Regions from separate parts of the Rhizobium sullae genome, predicted to be linked through region 3. Evidence: predicted binding sites of a transcription regulator. Region 3 holds the regulator's gene; each other region holds the start of a gene.
The links. The regulator HrcA, encoded in region 3, represses chaperone genes, less so after heat shock. The targets are predictions, from matches to a motif close to GTTAGCACTCNCNNNNNGNGAGTGCTAAC.
Positions count from the first base shown of each region.

Region 1: a site for HrcA is predicted at 5,924-5,952, ahead of groES (co-chaperone GroES). Genes of this name have one in related genera too.
Region 2: a site for HrcA is predicted at 1,631-1,659, ahead of groES (co-chaperone GroES). Genes of this name have one in related genera too.

Region 1 covers NZ_CP104144.1:899,739-907,558, forward strand. Annotated here, with positions in the region: gene N2599_RS25040 (carbohydrate ABC transporter permease) at 1-483, opposite strand, end outside; gene N2599_RS25045 (ABC transporter substrate-binding protein) at 561-1,799, opposite strand; gene N2599_RS25050 (LacI family DNA-binding transcriptional regulator) at 1,840-2,865, opposite strand; gene N2599_RS25055 (hypothetical protein) at 3,026-3,313, opposite strand; gene N2599_RS25060 (hypothetical protein) at 3,491-3,727, opposite strand; gene groL (chaperonin GroEL) at 3,781-5,412, opposite strand; gene groES (co-chaperone GroES) at 5,468-5,782, opposite strand; gene N2599_RS25075 (Hsp20/alpha crystallin family protein) at 6,132-6,638, shown strand; gene N2599_RS25080 (hypothetical protein) at 6,740-6,946, opposite strand; gene N2599_RS25085 (hypothetical protein) at 7,162-7,353, shown strand; gene N2599_RS25090 (hydroxyacid dehydrogenase) at 7,480-7,820, shown strand, end outside.
Region 2 covers NZ_CP104143.1:418,976-426,795, forward strand. Annotated here, with positions in the region: gene groL (chaperonin GroEL) at 1-1,221, opposite strand, end outside; gene groES (co-chaperone GroES) at 1,278-1,574, opposite strand; gene N2599_RS02100 (TIGR01459 family HAD-type hydrolase) at 1,925-2,773, shown strand; gene N2599_RS02105 (bifunctional riboflavin kinase/FAD synthetase) at 2,788-3,771, shown strand; gene ileS (isoleucine--tRNA ligase) at 4,015-6,915, shown strand; gene N2599_RS02115 (hypothetical protein) at 7,055-7,678, shown strand.
Region 3 covers NZ_CP104143.1:8,538-16,357, reverse strand. Annotated here, with positions in the region: gene trmB (tRNA (guanosine(46)-N7)-methyltransferase TrmB) at 1-387, shown strand, start outside; gene N2599_RS00080 (BQ00720 family protein) at 397-654, opposite strand; gene N2599_RS00075 (Hsp20 family protein) at 702-1,127, opposite strand; gene N2599_RS00070 (nucleoside hydrolase) at 1,395-2,339, shown strand; gene grpE (nucleotide exchange factor GrpE) at 2,372-3,004, opposite strand; gene hrcA (heat-inducible transcriptional repressor HrcA) at 3,104-4,192, opposite strand; gene rph (ribonuclease PH) at 4,376-5,095, shown strand; gene N2599_RS00050 (VOC family protein) at 5,092-5,508, shown strand; gene rdgB (RdgB/HAM1 family non-canonical purine NTP pyrophosphatase) at 5,517-6,161, shown strand; gene hemW (radical SAM family heme chaperone HemW) at 6,198-7,373, shown strand; gene N2599_RS00035 (DMT family transporter) at 7,377-7,820, opposite strand, start outside.

The DNA of each region.
Region 1 (7,820 bases), on a different replicon from region 3:
AAGCAGGTTTGGGCTTTTCTCGACGAGGCCGAGGCCTTTCAAGGCAGGACCGATGAACCCGCTGTCGACATTGGCAAGCCACACCCAAAGCAGGGAGGCAGTTGCAAGGCCGACGACGACTGGCAGAAAGATGATCGTGCGGTAGGCGCTGACGAACTGCCGTTCCTTTTCGACGAAGACCGCCAGCGGAAAGGCGACCACGAAGATCGCGACAGTGACGATCACGGTATAATAGGCCGTGAAATTCAGCGCCGTCATGAAGCGGCCGTCGTTATACATGCGGAAATAGTTGTTGAACCCGATCCAGCGCGAGGCCCCCATCAGCGGCCAGTTATGAAGGCTCATCCATCCGGTGAAGATAACCGGCATGATGAAGAAGACGATGACGAGCGCCATGGCGGGTGCGATATAGGCAAGGCCACGCCATTGCGATCTTCGCCGCCTGGGCGCGGACGATTGGCGCTGCAAGCCTGAACCTATCATCGAAAAACGCTCCGCATCTGTCATTAAGATTGGCCGGGAAGCTGCCACCGCTCCCCGGCCCACGGCCGGGAGAGACGTTATTGGCCGCTGTCTATGATCGACTGCATTTCCGATTGGGCGTTTGAAAAGGCGCCGTCGACATCGTCGCCGAAAATCGCGGCATTGGTGAAGGTAGCCCACGGGCCGTTGGCGCTGTTGATCAGATCGTTGAACTGCAGCGTATAGGGCGTCTTGGCAACGCTGATCGCCTCAAGTCCGACCTGCATACGCGGATCGAGCCCCTCCAGCACCTTTTGGGCGATGTCGCCGCGCGTCGGCAGGCTGCCGTACTGTGCCATGACCTTCTGGCCGTCCATCGAATAGATGTATTCGAGGAATTCCTTCACTGCATCGATCTTTTTCGTGCCCTTGGTGATGACGAAATTATCGCCGCCTGCGAAGGAGGAGGGCTTTCCATCGACACTTGGAATGAGGGTCACGCCGAAGTTGATGTCCGGATGCTCGGTCACAAGCGTGCCGATGGCAAAGGCGCCGAGGCTTTGCTGGCCGATCTTGCCGTTCGTAAAGGTCAGGAAGTTCGTACCGTTGTCGCTTGCCGCACCTGCCGGCACGAAGTCCTTCTTGACCATGTTGCGATAGATATCGACCGCCTTGCGCATTTGCGGCGTATCGAGCGTCGCCGTCTTGCTGTCGGCCGAGAGGATATCGGCGCCGCCACCCCAGACGAGCGGGGTGAAGGTGAAGATCATGCAGCCGCCGCAGCCGCCACCTGAGAAATAGAAGCCATAGGTGTCGTCACCGAGCGCGCGGATCTTTTCTGCGTTGGCGGTAATCTCGTCCCAGGTCGCCGGCGCCTTTTCCGGGTCTAGGCCGGCCTTCTTGTAGAGGTCTTTGTTCCAGGCAAAGACCGAGGTCTCGACTGAGAGCGGTAGGCCGTAAATGCGGTCCTGATAGGTGCCGAGGCGAACATGCGACGGCGACAGCGCGTTGAAATAGGGCAGGGATTTTGCCCAGTCCGTCAGGTCTTCCAACTGGCCGGCCGCAGCAAAGGCGGGGTTGTAGATGAGGTCCATCGAAAGGGCGTCGGGCGCTTGTCCGCCGGCGATCGCCGTTGCATATTTCTGCACCAGTTCGGAAAACGGCACTTCGGTTGCGTTGACCTGGTTTTCGTGGCTGGCATTATAGGCTTCAACGACCTTCTTGAAGGCGTCGCCGATCCCCGAGCGGACCCACATTTCAACTTTTTCGGCGGCCGATGCTCCCGATACCAGGCATAGGGTAGCGATGCTGGTCGCTGCCAATAGACGCTTGATCATGACGTTCCTCCCAATATGGCGCGTCTCCTCGCGCCGTTTCTCATACCTTGCAGGCACCCCCGCACGACTGCCGCACGACCAAACGGCACGGCAATTTCCTCACTCCGGGCTCGACAGGCCTGCCCTCGGCGAGCGCAAGCACGGTCAACCCTGCCTGACGGCCGAGTTCCTTCAATTCCATGTCGACCGTCGTCAGCGGCGGCCGCGTCTGCGCGGCGACGATCTCCCAATTGTCGAATCCGACGACCGAGACGTCCTCCGGCACTTTGACGCCCCGCTCGCGAAGCGCATCGACGACACCGCGGGCGATCTGGTCGTTGCCGCAGAAGATGCCATCGGGTTTTTCTCCGGCGCGGCTCCATATGCGGCCGACTGCCTCATGACCCCAGGCCTCTGCCCACGCGCCGTAGAGGACCGGCTCACTGTCACCTGCGATCTCGCGGTAGGCCGAGGCGCGCTCGCAAACCGAAAAAAAGCTTTCAGGACCGGTAATATGGGCGATGCGGGAACGCCCGAGTGCGATCAGCCACTCCATCGCGAGCCTTGCGCCCTGTGCGTCATCCGAGCGGAAGCTGACGCTGCCCGGCGTGCCTTCCGTAAAGGCGTAGACCACTGGGACCGGAAGGCTTGATAGATCGACCGGCAGCCGCCGGTCGAGCCGCTTACCCGATGCGATGATGCCATCGACCTGCTTGTCCAGCATCGCATCCACGTGAATCTGCCCAAGAGTCGGATCATCCTCGATCGCGCACAGGAAAACCGAAACCCCGTGGTCGACCAACGCCTCCGAAATGCCTGCCATCACCGGGAGCGTGAAGCGGCCATAAGTGTCGTTGGTCAAGAGCCCGATAGTGAAGCTGCGCTTGCTCAAGAGGCCACGCGCTAGCGCGTTCGGCCTGAAGCCGATTTCCAGCGCGATGCGCTTGACCCGCTCGCGCGTTTCCTCGCCCACGCGGCCCGCATCGTTCAACGCCTTCGACGCCGTCGAGATGCTGACGCCGGCTGCGGCCGCTAGATCATGGATCGTTATCCGGCTCTGTCTTCCCCCTGTGTCGTTCAGTCTCATTCTCCCATCAATTCGATGAGAGAAAACCTTTTCGCAACGAAGATGTCAACTGCGAAAAGGTTTTCTCAGCTGAGCTTTCGAGGCGCGCAAACGACGGTCTCAGGCGAGACTATGCCGAGCGATAGACTGATCGGGGGTCGAAGACTTGATCTGGGCAGGCTTATTTGTTCTTCAGCAGCCACATCTTGCCGGCCATCGTGATCCCGTAGACGTCCTTTGACGCATCATGATCGAGATGGCGTCGTTCCAGAAAGCCTGGCGCCTTCAATTCTTCCAGGGTCTTGCTGGTTACGGATTTCACTTTCTGCGGTCGTTCTTTCCAACGGTCGGTTCTTGCGTAAGTCACCGTTGCGTTTTGGTGCGTCCACTTCTTCGTCGGCTGAAGATAAAGATCTCCATCCCTGGCGAGTTTCAGTGCTGCGATCTGCGATGGCGTAAGTTCAATCATGGGTCCGGTAAGTCCTATCTGGTGTTCTTTGCCGCGACTTAGCACAGATTCATCGAGCCGCCTTAAAAAAGAAGCGAGGAGTCCGGATCATTGGCGATCTGTGAAACACACCGGCCATTGTCGCCGCACTCCTGGTGTCTAGACGGTCATCACCAGTTCCTGGCCATCTGATTGGTTCTACTCTTCGCGCGGCGCGATAAGACCGCGCGCCGCTCCCACCATGACCTTCAGATGGTCCGGGTTGCGAACGCCCTGGCGATAAAGTTCGATCGTGATCGCAGCAATACGCTCTGCTTCCTCGGAATCCTTGGCGACTTTGGCTACCGACCGAACCTCGTCGAATACGCATTGGCACATCTTAAGGTCGCGGGCATCAAGCGGCACGTCCGATCGGTTGATGATCGTCTGAACCATCCTAACCTCCATCCCGTGCGGCCCGCCGGTCGCCAGGCGGGCCGAATGTCAACCTAGAAGTCCATGCCGGCTCCGGGGGGCATCGCGGGGGCGGCGCCCTCCTTCTTCGGCTTTTCCGCGATCATGGCCTCCGTCGTCACCAGCAGGCCGGCGATAGAGGCAGCATCCTGAAGCGCGGTGCGCACGACCTTGGCCGGGTCGATCACACCCATTTTGAAGAGATCGCCGTATTCGTTGGTCTGGGCATTCCAACCATAGGAAAGCTCGGTCTTCTCGCGCAGCTTGCCGACGACGATCGAACCTTCCGCGCCGGCATTCTCGGCGATCTGGCGCACCGGGGATTCGATAGCGCGCCGGACGATATCGACGCCGACACGCTGATCCGAATTGGCCACGGCGACGTTGTCGAGCGCCTTGACGGCGCGCAGCAGCGCCACTCCGCCACCCGGCAGGATACCTTCTTCGACTGCCGCACGCGTTGCATGCAGCGCATCGTCGACGCGGTCCTTCCTTTCCTTCACTTCGACTTCCGTCGAGCCGCCGACGCGGATGACGGCAACACCACCGGCGAGCTTGGCAAGACGTTCCTGCAGCTTTTCGCGGTCGTAGTCGGAGGTGGTTTCTTCGATCTGCGCCTTGATCTGGGCAACGCGGCCTTCGATGTCCGACTTGGCGCCGGCGCCGTCGATGATCGTGGTGTTTTCTTTCTCGACGACGATCTTCTTCGCGCGGCCAAGCATGTCGAGGGTAACGGACTCGAGCTTGATGCCGAGGTCTTCGGAGATCACCGTGCCGCCCGTCAGGATGGCGATGTCCTCGAGCATGGCTTTGCGGCGGTCGCCGAAGCCCGGAGCCTTGACGGCAGCGATCTTCAGGCCGCCGCGCAGCTTGTTGACGACGAGTGTTGCAAGCGCTTCGCCTTCGACGTCTTCAGCGATGATGAGCAGCGGCTTGCCGGACTGGACGACAGCTTCGAGAACCGGGAGCATCGACTGCAGGTTCGAGAGCTTCTTCTCATGGATCAGGATATAGGGATCCTCAAGCTCGACCCGCATCTTGTCCTGATTGGTGATGAAGTAGGGGGACAGGTATCCGCGGTCGAACTGCATGCCTTCGACGACTTCGAGTTCGGTTTCGGCAGTCTTGGCTTCCTCGACCGTGATCACGCCTTCGTTGCCGACTTTCTGCATGGCCTCGGCAAGGAAGTTGCCGATTTCGGGATCGCCATTGGCCGAGATGGAGCCGACCTGGGCGATTTCGGCATTATTGGAGATTTTGCGGGCGTTGTTTTTCAGTTCCTTGACGACGGCATCGACGGCAAGGTCGATACCGCGCTTCAGGTCCATCGGGTTCATGCCGGCGGCAACGGCTTTTGCGCCTTCGCGAACGATCGCCTGGGCAAGAACGGTTGCCGTCGTCGTGCCGTCGCCGGCGACGTCGCTGGTCTTCGACGCGACCTCGCGCAACATCTGGGCGCCCATGTTTTCGAACTTGTCCTCAAGCTCGATTTCCTTGGCGACCGAAACACCGTCCTTGGTGATGCGCGGAGCGCCGAAGGATTTGTCGATCACGACGTTGCGGCCCTTCGGGCCGAGCGTCACCTTGACGGCATTGGCGAGAATGTCGACGCCGCGCAGCATGCGATCACGGGCATCGGCGTGGAATTTGACTTCTTTAGCAGCCATGTTCTTCACTCCTCCATAGGCAGCCAGCGTTGAAATGGGGTCAGCCCAAGGCCGATTAGGCGGCCTTCTTGTCGACCGCCGGGGCCTCTATGATGCCCATGACGTCGCTTTCCTTCATGATCAGCAGGTCTTCGCCGTTGATCTTGATCTCGGTGCCAGACCACTTGCCGAACAGAATGCGATCGCCGGCCTTAACGTCGAGCGGCTGGACCTGGCCGGCATCATTGCGCGCGCCCGGACCGACGGCGATGACTTCTCCCTCCTGCGGCTTTTCCTTGGCAGTGTCGGGAATGATGATGCCGCCCTTGGTCTTCTCTTCGGACTCCACACGGCGGACGAGAATGCGATCATGAAGCGGTCGGAACGTCATGTTTTCCTCCATGAACAAACGATGATCCATGTTTCATTGCCGGAGCGAGTGATCGATCCGGCGGCTGCCAGGCTCTTTGCCCGCCCGGCTGAAAAAATCTGCTACCGATTTTTTCGAATTTCAAGAGGGCTGCAGCAAAAAATTAGCACTCTTGCGGGGAGAGTGCTAACGCGCCGTTCCGGAACGGAAACGTCGACATTGGCGTTTACTCTATGCTGATGCGCGAGAAATTCTACGCAGCATCAAGCGTGTTCCAGACGAAGGTGACTCATATATGTCGCCCCATCGACAAAGGTAAAGGCGAGCGCATGAGGTCATCCTTCGACGCCTTGCAAGCATGGAGGTTGAGATGAGTGTTCGTGATCTTATTCCGTGGGGCCGCAGCAACAGTCCGGTCCCGACAGGTTATGCAGGCAGAGACCAGCATCCGTTCCTTGCGCTTCACCGCGAGATGAACAGGCTGTTCGACGACGTCTTCCGCGGCTTCGAGGGCCGCTTTCCCACAGTCGGCTCCGGTTTCATGTTCGAAACCGCCTGGCCGAAGATCGAAGTCGCGGAGACGGATAAGAACATCCGGATCCTCGCCGAAATCCCGGGAATGGAGGAGAAGGATATCGAACTTTTGATCGACAACGGCATCCTGACGATCCGCGGCGAAAAGCGCGCCGACAACGAGGATAAGGACCGGCAGTTCTCCGAGCGGTTCTATGGCCGCTTCGAGCGCCGCCTTTCACTCAACAGCGAGGTGCAGGAAGACAAGATCGACGCGTCCTTCAAGAACGGCGTCCTGACGATCACCCTGCCACGCTCCGAAACGGCGCAATCGCGTGCCAAGCGCATCACGATCAACGGCTAGCGGCCGTCGAACGGCACTCCATCCGTGGCCGAGAAATCGAATGGGATCGCGAGAAGCGATCCTGTTCGTTCGCAACGGCCTTGGATTGCAGCGATCGACGGCTAGTGCGCGGTGTCGAGCTTTGCGGCGAGTTCAAGGATCATGTCGTCGGCAGCATCGGCGATCGCCATGGCAACTTCCGCCGGCTTGAAGCCCCTCTTCTGGCCTTCCTTGATGATTTCCAGAAACATCGGCTCGAAGGATGCCCGGCAATCACGAAGTCGCTCGGCATACTGCGCAGGTTTGGCATTTACGCTGTAAGTATCCATGCTTTAACCCCTCAACCTTATGGGTCATACCATGGCGACAAACTCGGACGTATGCAAGAGCATGCTTAAATAAGGGTTAATCCCTCGGCTTATTTTTGGCCATTATTGGACAAGGCCCGATATCGAGAGATCGCTGCACACCGCGCTGCGCCGGTGCATGATTGACTTTACCGCGAAATGAGAACATAAAGGGAACAAACGCAACGGAGATTCTCATGACGCACGCAGAGCTCGTTATACAGAATGCCTTGGCTTTTGTTGCAGCATCGCGCTCGGCTCGCGAGCGCGACCGGAAACGGCGCGAGAAGCTGCTCGAACGGATTCAGCTGATGAGGCCACCGAACCCCTATCTCGTTAAGACGCGGGGCGGCGAGCAGCTCAAGCTCAAGCTTGATCTCGATCACTGAGGGGCGTCTGCGATCGGCAGAAGACAGTATTGCCCGCGCCCGATATGCGATATGACCATCATCATCGAAACCGCGTCGCTCTGAAACTGCGCGCCAGCCGAGCGGCAAGCTGCGGGAGGAGGAGAGATGATACATGACGAGCGGCCGCTGGCGATCAGCGCGCCGGAGCCGCGCACGCTCGACCTGATCTTTACGGCCGAGGCGAGAAAGCAGTTGCACGCCAGATATCAGATCGTCGAGGCCGATCCGGAAAATATCGAAGGGCTCGGCGATGACGTTCTGGGCAAGGCGCGCTACATCATCGGTCAGCCGCCGCTGTCGGCCGAAACGCTGGCCCGGATGCCCGCGCTGCGCTGCGTGCTGAACGTCGAAAGCAACCTTATCAACAACATGCCCTATGAAATCCTCTTTCAGCGCGGCATCCATGTTGTGACGACGGGGCAGGTCTTTGCCGAACCGGTGGCGGA
Region 2 (7,820 bases), 410 kb from region 3:
AACAGCAGCGCGCGTCGCATTGAGGGCGTCGTCGATGCGGTCCTTCTTTTCCTTCACTTCGACTTCCGTCGAGCCGCCGACGCGGATGACGGCAACACCACCGGCGAGCTTGGCAAGACGTTCCTGCAGCTTTTCGCGGTCGTAGTCGGAGGTGGTTTCTTCGATCTGCGCCTTGATCTGGGCAACGCGGCCTTCGATGTCCGACTTGGCGCCGGCGCCGTCGACGATCGTGGTGTTTTCCTTGGAGATCGAAACCTTCTTGGTGCGACCGAGCATGTCGAGGGTAACGGACTCGAGCTTGATGCCGAGGTCTTCGGAGATCACCGTGCCGCCCGTCAGGATGGCGATGTCCTCGAGCATGGCTTTGCGGCGGTCGCCGAAGCCCGGAGCCTTGACGGCAGCGATCTTCAGGCCGCCGCGCAGCTTGTTGACGACGAGTGTTGCAAGCGCTTCGCCTTCGACGTCTTCAGCGATGATGAGCAGCGGCTTGCCGGTCTGGACGACGGCTTCGAGAACCGGGAGCATCGACTGCAGGTTCGAGAGCTTCTTCTCGTGCAGAAGGATGTAGGCGTCGTCGAGGTCAGCAACCATCTTTTCCGGGTTAGTCACGAAGTACGGGCTGAGGTAGCCACGGTCGAACTGCATGCCTTCGACGACTTCGAGTTCGGTTTCGGCAGTCTTGGCTTCTTCGACCGTGATGACGCCTTCATTGCCAACCTTCTGCATCGCTTCGGCAATGTCGAGACCGACCTGCCTGTCGCCGTTCGCAGAGATCGTGCCGACCTGCGCAACTTCTTCCGAAGTCGAGATCTTCTTGGCCTTGGCCTGGAGATCCTTGACGACTTCAGCAACGGCAAGATCGATGCCGCGCTTGAGGTCCATCGGGTTCATGCCGGCGGCAACCGCCTTGTTGCCTTCGCGGATGATCGACGCAGCCAGAACGGTCGCGGTCGTGGTACCGTCGCCGGCGATGTCGTTGGTCTTCGAAGCAACTTCGCGGACCATCTGGGCGCCCATGTTCTCGAACTTGTCGTCAAGTTCGATTTCCTTGGCGACCGAGACGCCGTCCTTGGTGATGCGCGGAGCGCCAAAGGACTTATCGATGATGACGTTACGGCCCTTGGGGCCGAGCGTTACCTTGACTGCGTCAGCGAGGATATCGACGCCGCGCAGCATCTTTTCGCGCGCGGTGCGGCCGAATTTAATTTCTTTAGCTGCCATTTTGAAAACTCCAGAATAGGGTTGTCAGCAATTTCGGGAAAAAGCGATCGGCTGGATCAGCCGATGATGCCCATGATGTCGGCTTCCTTCATGATCAGCAGATCTTCGCCGTTGATCTTGACTTCGGTGCCGGACCACTTGCCGAACAGAACGCGGTCGCCAGCCTTGACGTCGAGAGCGACGACCTTGCCGGACTCGTCGCGAGCGCCGGAACCGACGGCGACGATTTCGCCTTCCTGCGGCTTTTCCTTGGCGGTGTCGGGAATGATGATGCCGCCTTTAGTCTTTTCTTCGGATTCAACGCGGCGAACGACGACGCGGTCGTGAAGGGGGCGGAAGTTGGTGCTTGCCATTGTCTAATCCCTCGATCAAATGACATTCGCAGGCCGGGCGGCCCACATGGATGAGTGCTAGCACTCTCCGTTGAGGAGTGCTAACGCCGAGCATTTAGGGATGGCTCCAGAAGGAGTCAAGAAGACCCATCACGGAATTTTGTGCCGGAATTGTGAAGAGCGTGGGAATTGTCTGAAGCATTGGCCGATTCGATGCCTTTGACTGCCTGAGCTTCGGCGGGCTTGCGGAAGCCGTCGCGTTTCTCTGGCAATCCTCCCGCGGTTTTTGCCGGCGATCGTCTGAAAATCCCTTGCCATCGCCGCATGCCTTTGCAATGTCACGCCTGACTGAAAGCAAATCGGGAAATCGGATGGCCAAGCGGATTGGAAGTTTTGCGGAGATCACCAGTCAGTATGATGCGGTGTTCTGCGATGTCTGGGGTGTGCTTCACAATGGCGTCGATCCTTTCCCGAAGGCCGCCGCCGCACTGGAGGCCGCACGCGGCGAGGGGCTAGCTGTCATCCTCATCACCAATTCCCCGCGCATCGCCCCGCAGGTGGTCGCCCAGCTTCGCCAGATCGGCATCCAAGACGGTGCCTATGACCGGATCGTCACCTCCGGCGATGTTACCCGGCGCCTGATTGCCGAAGGCCCGAAAAAGGTCTTCCTGCTCGGCCCTGACCGCGATCTGGCCCTCATCGAAGGCCTCGGTGTTGAGCGCGTCGATGCGAAGGAGGCTGAAGCCGTGGTCTGCACTGGCTTCTTCGACGACGAGACGGAAAAGCCGGAAGACTATACGGAGATGCTCAAGTATTTTCAGGCGCGCAACGTGCCGATGATCTGCGCCAATCCCGATCTCGTCGTCGAGCGCGGCCATCGCATCATACCTTGCGCCGGCGCCATGGCTGCCTACTACCACCAGCTTGGCGGCGAGATCCGCATTGCAGGCAAGCCGCACGCGCCGATCTACGACGCCGTGCTGGCAACCGCGCACGAACTCCATGGCGATTTCCCGAAGACCCGCATTCTCGCCATCGGCGACGGCATGCCGACGGATGTGCGCGGCGCTCTCGATTACGGCCTCGATCTTCTCTATATCAGCGGCGGTATCCACGCGAAAGAATACACGTTGAACGGCGAGACCGACGAGGCGATCCTGCATGCCTATCTAGAACGCGAGAGGGCCGCGCCCAAGTGGTGGATGCCGCGCCTCGCATAAGAAGAAGCCCGCCGATGACCGTTTTCCACCGCAATGAAACCCGCGAACCCTTGCCCGCTCATCTGAAGGGCGGGGTGATTGCCATCGGCAATTTCGACGGCGTGCATCGCGGCCATCAATCGGTGCTGAACCGCGCACTGGAAATCGCCAAGGAGCGTGGCATCCCGGCGCTAGTGCTGACCTTCGAGCCGCATCCCCGCACCGTCTTCAGGCCGGAAACGCCGGTTTTCCGTCTTACGCCGGCGCCGTTGAAAGCTCGCATCCTGGAGACGCTCGGCTTCAACGCCGTCATCGAATATCCCTTCGACCGCGAATTCTCGCAGCGCTCGCCGGACGATTTCATCCACGGCATCCTGAAGGATTGGCTCGGCGCCTCCGAAGTCGTCACCGGCTTCGATTTCCATTTCGGCAAGAACCGCGAGGGCGGCCCGGCCTTCCTCATGGATGCCGGTCACAAATACGGCTTCGGCGTCACGCTGATCGACGCCTTCCGCGACGAGAATGCCGAGGTCGTCTCCTCAAGCTATATCCGCACGCTCCTGAAGGATGGCAATGTCAGCGAAGCCGCAGCGGAGCTTGGCTACCGCTACACAGTGGAGGCGGAGGTGATCGGCGGCGAAAAGCTTGGCCGCCAGCTTGGTTTCCCAACCGCCAACATGCAGCTTCCGCCGGAGGCCGAACTTGCCGCCGGCATCTATGCAGTCCGCTTCCGCCTGGACGACGGCAGGCTTTACGATGGGGTTGCGAGCTACGGCCGCCGCCCGACGGTGATCGAAAACGGAACGCCGCTACTGGAGACCTACCTCTTCGATTTCGGTGGCGACCTCTACGGCCGGACCTGTTCCGTCTCCTTCTTCGGCTACCTGCGGCCCGAACTGAAGTTCGAGGGGTTGGAGCCGCTCGTTGAGCAGATCAAGCGCGACGAGCAGGAGGCGAGGGCGCTGCTTGCGGGTGTCCGGCCGCTTGGCGAACTCGACCTCAAGCTTTGTTTCGTCTGATGCCGCGACGCTGGTTCGCGCGGGCTCAAATCCCTCTTCCTTTTCCCGGTAAAAACGCCTATGAACCGGCGCTATGAATAACGTCCGGCTGCCGAGTGCGATGCGAATTATCGGCCCGGCCTTCCGCGCGCGCTAAGCCGCCGGAAGGTCCGGGTTTTTGGCGCTTGGGCAAACGAGCGCTTCCGTCACCAGACATTTTTGAAGCCGTCGCGCCTTGAAGGCGCCTAGAAACGATTGCTGAACATGACCGACACAGCCGAAAAGATCGACTACTCGAAGACTCTCTACCTGCCCGAAACCGACTTCCCGATGCGTGCCGGCCTGCCGCAGAAGGAGCCGGAAATCGTCGCCCGCTGGCAGCAGATGGGCCTCTACAAGAAGCTGCGCGCATCTGCCGCCGGGCGCGAAAAATTCGTCCTCCACGACGGCCCGCCCTATGCCAACGGCAACATCCATATCGGCCACGCGCTGAACAAGATCCTCAAGGACGTCATTAACCGCTCGTTCCAGATGCGCGGCTTTGACGCCAACTATGTTCCCGGCTGGGACTGCCACGGCCTTCCGATCGAATGGAAGATCGAGGAGAAGTACCGCGAGAGGGGCAAGAACAAGGACGAGGTCCCGGTCAACGAATTCCGCAAGGAATGCCGCGACTTCGCCGCCGGCTGGATCAAGGTGCAGTCCGAGGAGTTCAAGCGCCTCGGAATCGAAGGCGACTTCGACAATCCCTATACGACGATGAACTTCCACGCGGAGTCCCGCATCGCCGGCGAGCTTCTGAAGATCGCGAGAAGCGGCCAGCTCTACCGCGGCTCCAAGCCCGTCATGTGGTCAGTCGTCGAGCGCACGGCGCTGGCGGAAGCCGAGGTCGAATATGCCGATGTCGAAAGCGACATGATCTGGGTGAAGTTTCCGGTCGCGGAAGGCCCTGCCGCCCTGGCCGGCGCCTTCGTGGTCATCTGGACGACGACTCCCTGGACGATCCCCGGGAACCGCGCGATCGCGTTCTCGTCGCGCTACCCCTACGGTCTCTATGAAGTTGCGACCGCCGAGAACGACTTCGGTCCGCAGCCGGGCGAGAAGCTGATCTTTGCCAAGCGCTTGGCTGAGGAATCCGCAGCCAAGGCGAAGGTGACCTTCAATTTCGTTCGCGATATCAAAGCGGATGAACTTGCCGCCGTAACCTGCGCGCACCCGCTGCATGGCCTGGGCGGCGGCTATGATTTCCATGTGCCGCTGCTTGATGGCGAGCATGTGACCGATGATGCCGGCACCGGTTTCGTCCATACGGCCCCCAGCCACGGCCGCGAAGACTTCGATGCCTGGATGGACAATGTACGGGAGCTCGAAGCACGCGGCATCTCCTCCACGATCCCGTTCCCGGTCGACGACGCGGGCTTCTTCACCGTCGATGCGCCAGGATTTGGTCCGGATGCGGAAGGCGGCGCGGCCCGCGTCATCGACGACAGCGGCAAGAAGGGCGATGCCAACGAGCGCGTCATCAAGGCGTTGATCGCCCGTCACGCGCTCTTCGCGCGCGGCCGCCTCAAACATTCCTATCCGCATTCGTGGCGCTCGAAGAAGCCGGTCATCTTCCGCAACACGCCGCAGTGGTTCGTCTATATGGACAAGGAACTCGGCGACGGCACGACGCTGCGCTCCCGCGCGCTGAACGCGATCGACGAAACCCGCTTCGTGCCGGCCGCCGGCCAGAACCGCCTGCGCGCCATGATCGAACAGCGCCCCGACTGGGTGCTTTCGCGTCAGCGCGCCTGGGGCGTGCCGATCTGCGTCTTCGTCGATGAGCAGGGCCAGATCCTGCAGGACGACGAGGTCAACGCCCGCATCCTCGAAGCCTTCGAAAAGGAAGGTGCCGACGCCTGGTTCGCCGAAGGCGCGCGTGAGCGCTTCCTCGGAAAGAAGGCGAACGAGCCGTGGAAGCAGGTCATGGATATCCTCGACGTCTGGTTCGACTCGGGCTCGACGCATACCTTCACGCTGGAAGACCGACCGGACCTCAAGTGGCCGGCCGACCTCTACCTTGAAGGCTCGGACCAGCATCGCGGCTGGTTCCACTCCTCACTCTTGGAATCGGCCGCCACCCGCGGCCGCGCGCCCTACAATGCCGTCCTCACCCATGGCTTCACCATGGACGAGAAGGGCGAGAAGATGTCGAAGTCCAAGGGCAACGTGACTGCGCCGCAGGAAGTCATGAAGGATGCAGGTGCGGATATCCTCCGCCTCTGGGTCATGACCTCCGACTATGCGGACGACCTGCGCGTCGGCAAGACGATCATCCAGACGAACGTCGATGCCTACCGCAAGCTCCGCAACACGATCCGCTGGATGCTCGGCACGCTTGCCCACGACAAGGGCGAGGTGATCGCGCTCGCCGACCTGCCGGAGCTGGAGCAGCTAATGCTCCACCGCCTGGCGGAACTCGACGAGCTCGTCCGCGAAAATTACGATGCCTTCGACTTCAAGAAGATCGCCCGCGCGCTGATCGACTTCGCCAATGTCGAACTCTCGGCCTTCTACTTCGACATCCGCAAGGACGCGCTCTACTGCGACGCGCCGTCGAGCCTGCGCCGCCGTGCGGCCCTCCATGTCATCCGCAACATCTTCGATTGCATGGTGACCTGGATGGCGCCGATGCTGCCCTTCACGATGGAAGAGGCATGGCTATCGCGCGATCCATCGGCGGTCTCGGTTCATCTCGAACAGTTCCCGGCAATCCCGGCGGAATGGAGGAACGAGGCGCTGGCTGCCAAGTGGAAGAAGGTCCGTGCGATCCGTTCGGTTGTCACCGGCGCTCTGGAGATCGAGCGCAAGGACAAGCGGATAGGCTCGTCGCTGGAAGCGGCACCCGTCGTGCATGTCACTGACGGCGCGCTTCGTGCCGCTCTCGGCGGCCTGGATTTCTCGGAAATCTGCATCACCTCGGACATCGGCGTTGACGGCGGCGAAGGTCCGGTTGAAGCCTTCCGGCTACCGGAAGTTCCAGGCGTCAGTGTCGAGCCAAAGCTTGCCGAGGGCACCAAATGCGCCCGTTCCTGGCGTATCACCAAGGATGTCGGCTCCGATCCGCAGTATCCGGATGTATCGGCACGCGATGCTGCTGCATTGCGTGAACTCGGATTGTGATACGGAAGAAAATTGCCGGATGAATTGCTCTTTTGCAGTTCATCCGGTAGAAGCTGCCTGAAAATGGCCGGATTTTTACGTCAGGGGGACGATTATCCGGTAGGGCGATGATTGCACCGGCATGGCTGGAAGGGTTTTCATGTTAGCAACGCGTTGGTTCCGTGTAGGCGCTTGCCTGACTGTTGTTGTGGCGGCTGGCTCGATAGCGTCCGGCTGCAGCCCGACCTACGGCACCGGCACGACGGCGATGTCGCAGCTCGGCGACGATCTCGGCCAGTCCGTGTCCTTGGCTCCCCGGGAGCCGAAGAACAAGGGCGTCAAGTACACGCCGCGCCCGACGCTGGTCCTGCCGGCCCAAGCGTCGAAGGAAACGCTGGTCGAGCCGCAGCAGACGATCGCCAGCAAGGAAAATCCTCAGTGGGTGGAGTCGCCGGAAGAAACCCGTGCGCGCCTCGTTAAGGAAGCGGACGACAACGAGGACAAGTACACCTACGTCTCGCCGCTCGCCAAGAACGGTGTGGAAGGCGGCCGCCAGACGACGGAAGCGCAGACCAAGGCCTATCGCGAAGCCCGCGCCCTGCAGAAGGGTGCCTATCTCGATCAGCGCCGCTACATTTCCGATCCGCCGACGGCCTATCGTCAGGTTGACGATCCCGCCAAGCTGGAAGATCTCGGCGAGCCCGAACTCAAGAAGGCGAAGCAGCGCAAGAAGGATGCCGCCGTCGCCGGTACCGGCAAGAAGTGGTGGAACTTCCTTCAGTAAGTTCAGGCCATCTCAGGCTTGCCGCGCCGCGGACCAGCGGCGCACGAGTACGATGTGCAGCAACTGACATCCGAAGAGAATGCAGGCGGGGATCAGAAGTGCATTTGCGCCGATCAGGCCGCTCGCAGTTATTGGGATGCTA
Region 3 (7,820 bases):
GGTGCAAAGAATATCCGTGTCTATAACGACGATGCAACGCAACTGCTCGACTGGCTGCCCGACGGCAGCCTGGATCAGATTGATCTGCTCTATCCCGATCCATGGCCGAAGCGGAAGCACTGGAAACGGCGCTTCGTTTCCAAGACCAATCTCGACCGTTTCCATCGCGTACTGAAGCCCGGCGGGCTCTTCTGCTTCGCCTCGGACATTGATACCTACGTGAATTGGACGCTGCTGAAGTGCCGCGATCACGGCGGCTTCGACTGGCTTGCGGAAACCGCCGCCGACTGGCTGACGCCCTATGAGGGTTGGCCGAGCACACGCTACGAGGCCAAGGCCCGGCGGGAGGGCAGATCCTCCGCCTATCTGACGTTCAAGAAGGTCTAAGCCTGCTTTTCAGTGCAGGCTCACCGTCTTCAGTTCGTCTTCAGCTGCCTTGAAGAAGGTGCTGGAGCGATTATCCGTGAGCAGGATCGGCGTTCCGTCTGCGCCGAAGAGGGCCCAAAGGTCCACGCCCGGATCGATATCCGGCGCTTCGGGGAAGCACTTCGACACCTCATCAGTGCGCATCTTGCGGATATAGGCGACCTCGCCGTTGCCGATACCGGCTAGCTCGGACTTGGTCAGGTGAGAATTCGCTTCTTTCATCAACATTCCTGTACCTCCGGGAGAAGGGACCAACAGCCGAATGGGCCGTTGTCCTACTGTGAGACCGAAATGTTAATTTTCTTCACCATGCGCGCCGGTTCCGGACGAACGAGATCGACGGCCAGCAATCCGTTCCTGAGGCTGGCACCCAGAACCTGCATGCCATCTGCCAACACGAACGTGCGCTGGAACTGGCGGGCGGCAATACCGCGATAAAGATATTCATGCTCGCCCTGCTCGACCTGGCGGCCGCGGATCAACAGTTGGTTCTCTTCGATGGTAACGTCGAGCTCTTCTTCACTGAAGCCCGCGACAGCAAGCGTGATGCGCAAGCGTTCAGGTGCCCCGTGACCGGCGGCGATACGTTCGATATTGTAGGGCGGGTAACCGTCGCTTGCCTTGGAAATGCGTTCAAGCGTCTTTTCCATGGCATCGAAGCCCAGAAGCAGCGGGCTGGCGAAAGGTGTCATGCGGCTCATCTTTCAAAGTCCTTGATGCAAGCGACCTTCCCGGACCTAAGCGTAGCATCCGGACGCCGTTAATATGGGAAGCGTGTACCTTTCGCGCAAGACATATGCGGCGCATCGCCGACATATGAATTTAAGACGGTTGGACTCAAGCAGTTGCTTGACAAAGATCATGGCGGCTCGCATCAAATCGTCGCCCGCAACGGCTGCGCCGATCTGCGACGGAACGATAAACGAACGGTGCCTGCCACGACGTGCACCTTGAGACGGAACGACGAAATGGCGACCCCCAGAAAGATCATCATCGACACCGATCCCGGCCAGGACGATGCAGCGGCCATCATGCTTGCCTTCGGCAGTCCCGAAGAGCTGGAAGTGCTCGGCATTACGACCGTCGCGGGCAACGTGCCGCTCTCCTACACGAGCCGCAATGCGCGCATCGTCTGCGAGCTCTGCGGACGGACCGACACGAAGGTTTTTGCAGGTGCGGATGCACCAATCGCGCGCAAACTGGTCACGGCCGAGCACGTGCACGGAAAGACCGGCCTCGATGGACCTGAGCTCGATGAACCGACAATGCCGTTGAAGGCAGGGCACGCGGTCGACTTCATCATCGAGACGCTTCGCCGCGAGCCGGGAGGCATGGTGACGCTTTGCACGCTGGGACCGCTCACCAATATCGGCATGGCCTTCCAGAAAGCGCCGGATATCATTCCGCGCATCCGCGAACTGGTGATGATGGGAGGCGGGTTCTTCGAGGGCGGCAACATCACACCGGCCGCGGAATTCAACATCTATGTCGATCCGGAAGCGGCCGACATCGTCTTCCGTTCGGGCGTGTCGATCGTGATGATGCCGCTCGACGTGACGCATCAGCTGCTGACGCGGAAGGATCGCGTAAAGCGCATGGCCGATCTCGGTACGGCACCAGCGAAAGCAATGGTCGAAATGCTGGAGTTTTTTGAGCGCTTCGATGTCGAGAAATATGGCTCCGACGGCGGGCCGCTACACGATCCGACTGTCGTCGCCTACCTGCTAAAGCCGGAGCTTTTCAAGGGCCGTGACTGCAATGTCGAGATCGAGGTGAAGTCGGAGCTGACCGTGGGCATGACGGTCGTCGACTGGTGGCATGTGACCGACCGTAAGCGCAATGCCAAGGTGATGCGCCATGTGGATGCGGACGGCTTCTTCGATCTACTGATCGAGCGCTTCGCCCGCATCTGATTTTCAGACTGATCGTTGAGGCGTCTGAGAGATCAGGCGTCCTTTTCGGTGAACGCCGTATTGATATCCGCTTCAGCTGCCTTCGGGCCGCCCTTGGCGACGCCAACCATTGCCGGGCGAAGAACCCGCTCGCCGATCGTGAAGCCTGCCTGAACGACCTGGACGACCGTGTTGTTCGGCACTTCGGCATTCGGGACCTCGAACATCGCCTGATGGAAGTTCGGATCGAACTTCTGGCCGACCGGATCCAGCTTGCGGACGCCGTGACGCTCAAGCGCGGAGAGCATCGAGCGCTCGGTCATCTCGACACCTTCGATCAATGTGTCGAGGCCCGCCTCGCCCGCTTCCTTCGCTTCGGCTGGGATAGCATCGAGGGCGCGGCGCAAATTATCCGAGACGGCAAGCATATCGCGCGCGAAGCCCGCGACTGAGTAGGACTTTGCATCCTTCACATCGCGCTCAGTGCGACGTCGCAGATTGTCCATTTCGGCGGCAAGGCGCAGATAGCGCTCACGCAGCTCGACATTCTCAGCCTTGAGCACTTCAAGCGGATCCGGCTGTGGCGGCGCTTCAACCGTGGTTTCGTTCTCGACGTTTGCGGCAGCGTCGTCTGCGGCTTCAGCCGCGGCAGCGTCTGGTCCGTTTTTCGTCGTTTCGTCCGTCATGACGGTCTCCGGTAGTAGGTTTTCTTGAGATGCGCCCGATATCGAACTTCGATCGCAAAAAATCAAGTCTGCGTGACAAAGAAGGAGCAATTCGGGAGTTTACAGCGTGCCGCGCGCAAGTCGGGAAATCAGTTGCGCTGTGTAATCCACCATCGGCACGATGCGCGAGTAATTGAGCCGCGTCGGACCGATGACGCCAACGGCGCCGACAATGCGGTCGTCATCATCGCGATAGGGCGCAACAATCAGCGAGGAGCCGGAAAGCGAAAAGAGCTTGTTCTCAGAACCGATGAAGATACGCACGCCCGGGCCGGTTTCGGCCAGATTCAGCAGCTCGATTAGGCTGTCCTTCTTTTCGAGATCGTCGAAAAGCATGCGCAGACGGTCAAGGTCCTCCGCGCCTGCCAGGCCCTCGAGCAGATTGGATCGGCCGCGAATGATAAGCTGCGGTGGCTTGCCTTCATCCGCATCGCCAGACCAAACGGCAATACCGCGCTCGACAAGGTCCCTGGACAACGCATCAAGCTCGTGGCGGACGTTCTCCTTTAAGTGACTGAGCTGCTTGCGCAATTCCGGCAAAGTCTGGCCGGACATATGGGCATTGAGGAAATTCGCGGCCTCCGTCAGCTGCGACGACGTAACGCCTGCTGGCAATTCGATAATGCGGTTTTCGACCTGATCGTGATCGCCGACGAGCACGGCCAGCGCCTTGGTGGGCTCCAGGCGGATGAACTCGACATGCTTGAGGACCGGATCGCTCTTCGATGTGATGACGAGCCCCGCGCCCCGCGAAATGCCGGACAGCATCCGGCTTGCCTCGTTCATCATCGTTTCCACAGGAGCGTTAAGGCTTTCAGGACGAACCTGGCGGTCGATGTTCGCACGGTCCTCGGCGGAAAGGTCGCCGACCTGCATGAAAGCATCAACGAAGAACCGGAGGCCGCCCTGCGTCGGCAGGCGTCCCGCGCTGACATGTGGCGAGTAGATCAGGCCTAGCGCTTCCAGGTCGCTCATCACATTGCGCACGGAAGCGGGCGATAGCGACATAGGCAGGATGCGCGAGAGATTGCGGGAGCCGAGCGGCTCGCCACTTTCCAGATAGCCCTCGACGATGCGGCGGAAGATTTCCTTAGAGCGTTCATCCAGCGCCGCAACGGCATCCGAAACCGACGTCGACCTGAACCCCATGAATTTCCTTTGACCTGCGCGCTGATGACGATCCCTAAAATATAGCCGTTCTCGCCCTCGTAGCAAAAGGGAATTTGCAAATGGTTGCCGCCAATCGTAGAAGCGGTCGATACCATTGAGCACTTCACGACGTTATCCGAAAACCGCTTAACGCATTTCGGCATCATGCTTCAGGAGATTAGAATGCGGCCTTCAGGCAGAAAAACCGACCAGATGCGCAAGGTCACTTTCGAGCGCAATTTTTCAAAGCATGCGGAAGGTTCCTGCCTCGTGAAATTCGGCGATACGCATGTGCTCTGTACCGCAAGCCTGGAAGACAAGACGCCGCCGTGGCTGCGCAATACAGGAAAGGGCTGGGTCACGGCCGAATATGGCATGCTACCGCGCGCAACCGGCGAGCGCATGAAACGCGAGGCCGCAGCCGGCAAGCAGGGCGGGCGCACGCAGGAAATCCAGCGCCTCATCGGCCGTTCGCTCCGTGCCGTCGTCGACCTTAAGGAACTCGGCGAACGCCAGATCACGCTCGACTGCGACGTTATTCAGGCTGATGGCGGTACGCGCACGGCCTCCATTACGGGCGCCTGGATTGCGCTGTACGACTGCCTGAAATGGATGGAGGCCCGCAACATGATCAAGGTCGAGCGCGTGCTCAAAGATCACATCGCCGCAATTTCCTGCGGTATCTTCGCCAGCCAGCCGGTGATCGACCTCGATTATCTCGAAGATTCCTCCGCAGAAACCGATGCGAACTTCGTCATGACGGGCGCAGGCGGCATCGTTGAAATTCAGGGTACCGCGGAGGGCACACCGTTCACCGACGGGGAATTTGCCGCGCTGATGACGCTGGCGAAAGCCGGCATTGCGGAGCTCGTCAACATGCAGAAACAGGCCATTGCCGGATGACTGCCCTGCTGGAAGGCATACTGGAGACCGCGCTCTATGCGGATGATCTCGACAAGGCCGAGGCTTTCTACGAAGGCGTGCTCGGCCTTGCCAAGATCGCGCGCGCCGGAAACCGGCATGTCTTCTTCCGCTGCGGGTATGGCGTGCTGTTGATCTTCAACCCCGAGGAAACGGTGAAACCGCCGGCAGCCGATGCCCTGCAGGTGCCGCCGCATGGCACGAAAGGTCAGGGCCACGCATGTTTCCGGGTGTCAGGTAAGAACATCGATGCCATGGCGGCGAAGCTCAAAGCCGCGGGCATCGAAATCGAATCCGAAGTGTACTGGCCGAACGGCGGCCGCTCGATCTATTTTCGCGACCCAGCAGGAAACAGCCTCGAATGCGCCGAAGCCAGAATCTGGGGCATTGAATAGGACCAACCATGCGCAAGCTTGAAACGAAGACGATCGTCGTCGCCAGCCACAATGCCGGCAAGATCCGCGAGATCCAGGATCTGATCGGACCGCTCGGCTTTACTGCCAAATCGGCAGCAGACCTCAACTTCATCGAGCCGGACGAGACCGGCACGACCTTCGAGGAAAACGCGGCGATCAAGGCGCTCGCTTCCGCCAAGGCAGCAGGAATGCCGGCGCTTTCCGACGATTCCGGACTGGTGATCGATGCGCTTGGCGGCGATCCGGGCGTTTATACCGCCAACTGGGCCGAAAAGCCGGACGGCACGCGCGATTTTGCGATGGCGATGGAAAAGGTGCAAAGGGCGCTGGAGAAAGCCGGAGCCACCGAGCCGGAGCAACGGCGCGCGCGCTTCGTCAGCGTGCTCTGCCTCGCCTGGCCGGACGGTCATACGGAGCTTTTCCGCGGCGAGGTCGAAGGCACCGTCGTCTGGCCGCCGCGCGGCACACAGGGTTTCGGCTACGATCCGGTCTTCCAGCCGGAAGGTTACGGCATCACCTTCGGCGAGATGAGCGCCGAGGAGAAGCACGGCTGGAACATCGGCAAGCCGCAGGCCCTGTCGCACCGGGCGCGCGCCTTCAAACTCTTTGTCGAAACCTGCCTGGAAGCGTAAGGTCGGTTCGTGGAGATTCTCGATACGCCAAGCTTGATGCGCGATGCGACGCTTCTGCCCGATACCGGAGAGCCCGGTTTCGGCGTCTACGTGCATTGGCCCTTCTGCGCGGCGAAATGCCCCTACTGCGACTTCAACAGCCATGTCCGCCATCAGCCGGTGGATCAGGAGCGATTCACCGCTGCCTTCCTGAAGGAGATGGCCACCGTTCGCCGGATCAGCGGACCGAAGACGGTGACGAGTGTCTTCCTTGGCGGCGGCACGCCGTCGCTCATGCACCCGGCAACAGTGTCAGCCATTCTCGACGGCATCTCGAAGCACTGGCATGTGCCGAACGGCATCGAGATCACCATGGAGGCGAATCCCTCGAGCGTGGAGGCCGAGCGCTTCCGCGGCTATCGCGCGGCAGGCGTCAACCGCGTGTCGCTCGGCGTTCAGGCGCTAAACGACCGGGACCTGAAGTTCCTCGGCCGCCTGCACGATGTCGCCGATGCGCTGAAAGCGATCAGACTGGCGCGCGACATCTTCCCGCGCATGTCCTTCGACCTGATCTATGCCCGCCCCGACCAGACGGTCGAGGAGTGGGAGAGGGAACTGAGGGAAGCGATCTCCTACGCGGTCGATCACCTCTCGCTCTACCAGCTGACGATCGAGGAAGGCACGCCGTTCTACGGCCTGCACAAGGCCGGTAAGCTGATCGTTCCTGATGGCGACCAGTCGGCAGATCTCTACGAGGCGACGCAGGAGATCACGGCGCGCGAAGGCATGCCAGCCTATGAGGTTTCCAACCATGCGCGGCCCGGTGCGGAAAGCCGCCACAACCTCACCTACTGGCGCTACGGCGACTATGCCGGGATCGGCCCGGGTGCGCATGGCCGCCTGACACGTGGGCCAGAGAAGATCGCAACGGCGACCGAGCGCAAGCCGGAGGCCTGGCTCGAGCTTGTAGAACGCGACGGACATGGCATTCTGGAGCAGGAACGGCTCGGCTATGACGAGCAGGCCGACGAGTTGCTGCTCATGGGACTTCGGCTGAAGGAGGGCGTCGATCTTGCCCGCTGGCAGCATCTTTCCGGCCGGGATCCGGACCCGAAGCGCGAGGAATTCTTGCTGGAGCACGGCTTCATCGAGCGAATCGGCAATTCCCGGCTTCGCTGCACGCCGTCCGGCATGCTCATCCTCGATTCCGTCGTCGCCGATCTCGCCTGCTGAGCCTCAGGCTGCCCGCCTTTTTCCTAGCGACATCAGCCGCCCGTCGATCGCCGCTAGACCGACCGCGATCGTCGCCATGCCTATCAGATGTTTTGCCTGCAGCTGCTCGCCGAGGATGATCGTCCCCAACAGAATGGCGCTAACGGGAATCAGGAAGGTCACCAGCGCCAGGTTCGTCGCGCCCGCTGTTGCGAGAATACGGAAGAAAAGCAGATAGGCGATCGCCGTTGAAAGCAGCGCCAGACCAAAGAGCGCCAGCCAAATTTCGATGTCGGGAACAGGCAATGTCCAAGGCCGGTCGGCAATCAGCGCGATCGGCAGCATCAGGATGGTGGATGCCGTGACCTGGCCCGCTGCAGGCAGCAGCGGCGGCAGGCCCATAGCCCGGAAGCGGCGTCCCCATATACCGGCGAAAGAATAGGAGACAGCAGCACCAAGAACCGCGAG